Regions from separate parts of the Ruminococcus sp. AF17-22AC genome, predicted to be linked through region 1. Evidence: predicted binding sites of a transcription regulator. Region 1 holds the regulator's gene; the other holds the start of a gene.
The links. Region 1 encodes NrdR, which represses ribonucleotide reductase genes. Its sites were predicted from a motif close to CACNANATNTNGTG; they were not measured.
Positions count from the first base shown of each region.

Region 1 (3,433 bases):
ATTCCATCAGGCAGTAAAAGAAGTTCTGGATTCTCTTAAAGTTGTTATCGACCGTAATGAAGAAAAATACCGCAGTCTTTCTATTCTGGAACGTCTGGTAGAACCAGAAAGAATTATTTCTTTCCGTGTTCCGTGGGTAGATGACAACGGAACCGTACAGGTTAACAAAGGATATCGTGTACAGTTCAACAGCGCAATCGGACCTTACAAAGGTGGTCTTCGTTTCCATCCTACAGTAAACCAGAGCATTCTGAAATTCCTTGGTTTCGAACAGGTATTCAAAAATTCTCTGACAGGTCTTCCGATCGGCGGTGGTAAAGGTGGTTCCAACTTCAATCCTAAGGGTAAATCCGACAGAGAAGTTATGGCATTCTGCCAGAGCTTTATGACAGAGCTCTGCAAATATATCGGCGCAGACACAGATGTACCGGCTGGTGACATCGGTGTTGGCGGACGTGAGATCGGTTATCTTTTCGGACAGTACAAACGTGTTCGCGATCTCTATGAAGGTGTCCTGACAGGTAAAGGGCTTACCTATGGCGGTTCTCTGATCCGTACAGAAGCAACAGGATACGGTGTTGTATATATCCTTAACGAACTGATGAAAGATCACAACGATTCTCTCGACGGAAAGACTGTTGTTGTTACAGGTTCCGGTAACGTTGCTATTTACGCAGTACAGAAAGCTACTCAGCTTGGTGCAAAAGTTGTTGCTATGTGCGACTCCAACGGATACATCTATGATCCGAACGGTATCAACCTTGATGTAGTGAAAGATATCAAAGAAGTAAAACGTGGACGTATCAAAGAATATGTTGACCGCGTAGAAGGCGCTACCTATACAGAAGGTGTTGGCATCTGGAACATCAAATGTGATGTATATCTTCCATGTGCAACTCAGAATGAACTTGATGTTGACGGCGTAAAGGCCCTCGTTGCAAACGGATGCAAATATATTGTAGAAGGTGCTAATATGCCTACTACAAGAGAAGCAACAGAGTACGCTATGGATAACGGTATTCTCTTCCTTCCGGGAAAAGCTGCAAACGCTGGTGGTGTTGCTACCTCCGCACTGGAAATGAGCCAGAACTCCCAGAGACTTTCCTGGACATCCGACGAAGTTGATGCAAAACTTCATCAGATCATGGTTGACATCTACGCTAAGATCAGCGATGCCGCAAAACGTTATGACCTGACAGACAACTATGTTGCCGGCGCAAACATTGCAGGTTTCGAAAAAGTTGTAGATGCTATGATCGCTCAGGGTATTGTTTAATTCTCTGACTGTATAAAAGCATAATTTTTAAGGCGTTCCGGTTCTGACCGGAGCGCCTTTTTATTGTATAATCCAGCTTAATACTTCTCTCTTAATACTTTATTCTTCTTATGGCTCCATAAATTTCTTCAGTTCATCCATAAATGTGCTGACATCTTTGAATTCACGATATACAGATGCAAAACGAACATAAGCAACTGCATCCAGGTCTTTCAGATGTTCCATCACGATCTCGCCAATACGGGTACTTGCAATCTCCCTGTCCGCACTGTCAAAGATGTCCCCTTCTATGGAATCCATCGTCATTTCAATCTTTTCTATCGGTATCGGACGCTTGTAGCAAGCGCGTAAGATTCCATCCTGAATCTTTGCACGGTCATACTGTTCACGTGTCTGGTCTTTCTTGATCACACTCAGTGGAATCGTCTCTACCTTTTCGTATGTAGTAAAACGTTTGCCGCAGGATTCGCACATTCTTCTTCTGCGGATGGAATTGGTGTCTTCTACCGGTCTTGAGTCTACAACTTTACTGTTATCCTGATTACAAAATGGGCATCTCACAGTATTTACCCCTCTTTCCCCTTTAATAAAATAATTATATTTATTTTTTCTGACAGTGTCAACAAAAGGTCATGTATATCTGTAAAAAATATTCATATATTAAAAAAAACGGTGTTTTTATGAGACTTTGTGAGCTTCGACAGAAAGAAATCATTAATACCTGCACCTGCAAAAGCCTCGGCTGTCCCGTCGATCTGGAATTTGACTGTACCACAGGACGCATAAATGCGCTGATCGTCCCGGGTCCCGCTAAATTTTGCTGTTTCTTCGGTCACGACAATGAATATGTCATTCCATGGAACTGTATTCGCCAGATTGGTGATGACATTATCCTCGTAGAAATCCAGGAGGAAAAATGTTTTCATAAAGAACACCTTCTCTGATCCTGTCAAGGTCTATTATTTTTTATATTTTTTTCAAAAAAGAATATTTCTCATCCTCCCTGTGAATCATTTGTAATACCAAATGAAATAAGGAGGATATTTCGATGGCACTTAATAAAGTAGAAATCTGCGGGGTCAACACTTCCAGTCTTCCGGTCTTAAAGCAGGAAGAAAAAGATGAACTGTTCCGACGTATCAAACAGGGCGACACCGAAGCCAGGGAACAGTATATTAAAGGAAATCTGCGTCTTGTGTTAAGTGTTATCCGACGTTTCCAGAACAGCAACGAAAATCCTGATGACCTGTTTCAGATTGGCTGCATCGGCCTTATGAAGGCGGTTGATAATTTTGACGATACCCTGATGGTCAAATTTTCTACTTATGCAGTTCCGATGATCATCGGTGAGATCCGCCGTTATCTGCGAGATTATAACAGCATCCGTGTCAGCCGCTCCCTGCGTGACATTGCCTACAAAGCTATTTATGCAAAAGAAAATTACATCCGCCAGAATCTGAAAGAACCTGCCATGGAAGAAATTGCAGAAGAAATCGGCATTGAAAAAGAAATGATTGTCTATGCACTTGATGCTATACAGAATCCTGTCAGTCTCTACGAGCCTGTCTATTCCGAAGGCGGTGATACCCTCTACGTTATGGATCAGATCAGTGACCGCAAAAACAAAGAAGAACACTGGCTGGAAAGGCTGTCTCTCAAAGAAGCCATGAAACGGCTCGGCAATCGCGAACGCCACATCATTGAAATGCGTTTTTATGAAGGAAAAACACAGATGGAAGTCGCAGATGAAATTGGAATCTCACAGGCGCAGGTCAGCCGCCTCGAAAAAAATGCTCTCAAAACCATGCGGAATTATCTCCGTCCCTGATCCGATATTATAAGCTTTCCAAATAAAACGTCCCCTTAAGAAGATTGGGGTTATTTACCATATCTGCTTAAGGGGACTCATATATCATTTCAGGGCTTTTTCCAGTTCATTAATAATGATCTTTAATGCTTTGATACGTGCATATTTTTTATCTACAGATTCAAGGATATGCCATGGTGCAAATGTAGTACTTGTCTTTTTGAGCATTTCATTAACAGCTTCTTCATACTGATCCCATTTTTCACGGTTGCGCCAGTCTTCATCTGTGATCTTCCACTGTTTTTCCGGATTATTCTGACGCTCGGTAAAACGTTCAAGCTGTGTATCCT
Region 1 is NZ_QRXT01000001.1:23,171-26,603, reverse strand. Features, by position in the region: gene gdhA (NADP-specific glutamate dehydrogenase) at 1-1,276, shown strand, start outside; gene nrdR (transcriptional regulator NrdR) at 1,385-1,837, opposite strand; gene DWW86_RS00115 (YlmC/YmxH family sporulation protein) at 1,909-2,220, shown strand; gene sigG (RNA polymerase sporulation sigma factor SigG) at 2,325-3,104, shown strand; gene pap (polyphosphate:AMP phosphotransferase) at 3,189-3,433, opposite strand, start outside.

Region 2 (3,433 bases), on a different contig from region 1:
TATGCAGGTTACGGATCATCTGTAAATAGAAATCCAGCACCTCATAAAAATCTCTGCTTTCCGCTCTTGCTTTTGCAAGGATCATCGGAAGATGAAGGCTGACTGCACCAATATTGAAACGTCCGACAAATACCGGCTTATCCTGATCATCAGCCGGATACATGCCGCCCCGCTCATACCATGGGCTTAAGAAAGCACGACATCCCATCGGACTGATCACCTTGCCGTACTGCTTGTACATGCTGGCGATATAGCCTTTACCGGTAAGAGAAAGCCAGTCCGGATACATTGTCTTTGCAGAACAGTCTACACCTGCTTCAAAAATATCTTCACACGCTTTGCCCGGTCCGTGAAGGTTCTCATCATAGAGGAAAACAATCTTCGGAAACAGTACCGGTTTCTTGTGGCCTTTCTTGCCCTGTCCGCCCTTGTGCACTTCAAGAAGAGAAATATTACACATCTTCTCGAACTGACCGGTTCCAAGACCAAGTGTCACTGTGACAAACGGATAGTCTCCACGGGAAGAACCTACAGTATTGAGCTTGTACTCAATTCCCTGCCATCCCTGGTCAAAGTCTCTGCGCACCTTGTCAAGCGCATACTCGATTGCTTTTTCTTCTCTGCCGCTCCAGCTCTCATCAGCATATTTCAAAAATTCACTGATATATTTGTCATAGCTCTTCTGCGCATAAGGTCCGAGGATCTTATCCACTTCCGGTACAGTAAATCCACCATACTGCTGTGCCGCTGTACTTAAGATGATATCTCCCATAACATCAAATGCGGTATCCAGAGTCTTTGGTTCGTTGTACCAGACATTTCCCATCTCAAATCCGCCACGCAGGACTGCACCCACATCAAACAGACAACAGTTCATCGTATCCAGACGTGCAGACTGGTCATGAATATAAATATAACCGTCCTTACATGCCTGCAGTTCATTGCGGTTCATAAAGAATTTTCTGTAAAGTTCCTTATTTAGTTCGTTAAAGATCAGGCTTCGCTTTGTAGCTACAAGCGCACTGTCTGTATTGGCATTGCTCTTGTCACCGATATAACGGATTGCCTGACTCTTGGTATATACATCATCCATCATATGGATGAAATCAAGTTTGTAATTGCGGTAATCACGATAACTCTTGGCAACTGCCGGGTTTACACGCTCCAGAGCGCCTTCTACGATATTGTGCATTTCCTGGATCTCAATCTCGTTTTTGCCGAGGGAATCTGCATGCTCCTGCGCAAAACGGCAGATAAAATCCTTCTCCTCTTGAGAAAATGTATAAAGAATTCGTGCGGCTGACTTGTTTACCGCTTTCACTATTTTCTGTGGATCAAATTCTTCTCTTGTTCCATCTTTTTTGATTACATAGATCATACCTTGTCTCTCCTGTTTGCTGCTTTTATGAGGTTTCTTGCTCCCCATTACTTTCTCCCCATATATTGTGTTGCATATGAGAGTATAGCACAATATCATGTGAAATAAAAGAGTGAATTTCAATTTTTATTGTCTGAAATCTTACCAAAAAAGAATCAGTTAAAACACTATTTCAGTTTACCCATTCCATCAGATAGATGCTTGCATTTGGATCATCTTCGGACTGCACCTCGATCGTATCACCCTCATCCAGCATCACAAGCAAGGTGTCATCGCCTGTTTTCAGCGGATAACGCTCTTTTTTCGTTCCGTCTTTGGAAGTAACTACAACCACTGCTTTCTCATCAATGGTATAGATTCCGTATCTTCCTGCTTCGATCTGCACACCTGCTGTTACCGGACCATTCCCGGCTGCAAGTGAATAAAACATATATCCATCATCATCCTGCTCGGCAGAAAAATATGTATCCAGCTCTTCGGTATCTGTATATGTATTCCCACTGTCCGACTGGCTGTTCACAACATCCTGAATCATGTCTTTAAAATCGCCAAATGCCGGTGCAAGTGACATCACAAGAATAAAAAGTATCCATACCCATACAAATTTCGAACGTTTCTTCGGCTTTCTGGTGTATCTCTCCGTCGTTCCGGCAGTATTTCGCGGCGCAGACATCTTCTGCATTGCATCCTGACGGATCTTTTTCTGCTGGTCCTGAATTGCCTGTCTGGATACAGTTGTCCGGCCGGCCGCACTCTTCGCAGCACCGTTCATTCTCTTCGGTGTGTCCTGCGGTCTCTGCTGTTCGCGCATGATCTTACGCGCCTTATCAGACGCATGCTGGTAATGATCTCTTCGGCTTTCATTCAAATGATATAAAATCTCATCGTTACGGTACGGCATACCACAGTCTTTACATCTTCCATTCACAACAGATCCGTCACATAAAGGACATCTCATAGACAACACCCCCTCATCTTATCGCTGTATGTATTATTGTAGCCTTTTTCCATAAATCTTACAAGGTTAAAATTGCAATCCCATATTTTTCTTGCTATAATGTTTCTATTAAATTTGAGGAGGCTATTATGGAACAAATTAAAATTCCTGCCGGCTATCATTCAGATCTGAATCTGCATGATACGCAGGTTGCAATTAAAACAGTCAAAGACTTTTTCCAGCAGACTCTGGCTCAGAAGCTCAATCTTCTCCGTGTTTCTGCTCCGGTTTTTGTATCCCCGTCATCCGGCCTGAACGACAATCTGAATGGTGTGGAGCGCCCGGTAAGCTTCGACATCAAAGGTCAGGACGAAAACGCTGAGATCGTGCATTCCCTTGCAAAATGGAAACGTTATGCACTTAAGAAATATGGTTTTGCTCATGGTGAAGGACTTTATACAGATATGATCGCGATCCGCCGTGACGAAGATCTGGACAACATCCATTCTGTATACGTTGACCAGTGGGACTGGGAGAAGATTATTACTAAAGAAGAACGCACTATGGAAACTCTGATCAACACGGTACGTTCTATCTACAGTGTTCTTCGCAAAACAGAGAAATACATGGCTGTACAGTATGACTATATCGAGGAAATCCTTCCGAAAGAGATCGCTTTTGTTTCCACACAGGAACTGGTTGACATGTATCCGGATCTCACTCCGAAGGAAAGAGAATACAAGATTGTCAAAGAAAAAGGTGCGGTCTTCCTTATGCAGGTAGGTAAGACCTTAAGCAATGGTGAACGCCACGACGGACGTGCCCCGGACTATGACGACTGGGAACTGAACGGCGACATTCTCGTTTACTACCCGGTACTGGATATCGCTCTTGAACTTTCTTCCATGGGTATCCGTGTAGACGAGAAAGCACTCGACCGCCAGCTTACAGAGGCAGGCTGCGATGACCGCAGAGAGCTTCCATTCCAGAAAGCAATCATGAATAAAGAACTGCCATATACTATCGGCGGCGGAATCGGACAGTCCCGTATCTGTATGTTCTTCCTTCGTAAAGCACACATCGGCGAAGTTCATGTATCCTTGTGGCCGGAAGAAGTC
Region 2 is NZ_QRXT01000003.1:117,856-121,288, reverse strand. Features, by position in the region: gene nrdD (anaerobic ribonucleoside-triphosphate reductase) at 1-1,378, opposite strand, end outside; gene DWW86_RS05840 (hypothetical protein) at 1,551-2,336, opposite strand; gene asnA (aspartate--ammonia ligase) at 2,465-3,433, shown strand, end outside.
Region 2: a site for NrdR is predicted at 1,467-1,480, ahead of nrdD (anaerobic ribonucleoside-triphosphate reductase). Genes of this name have one in related genera too.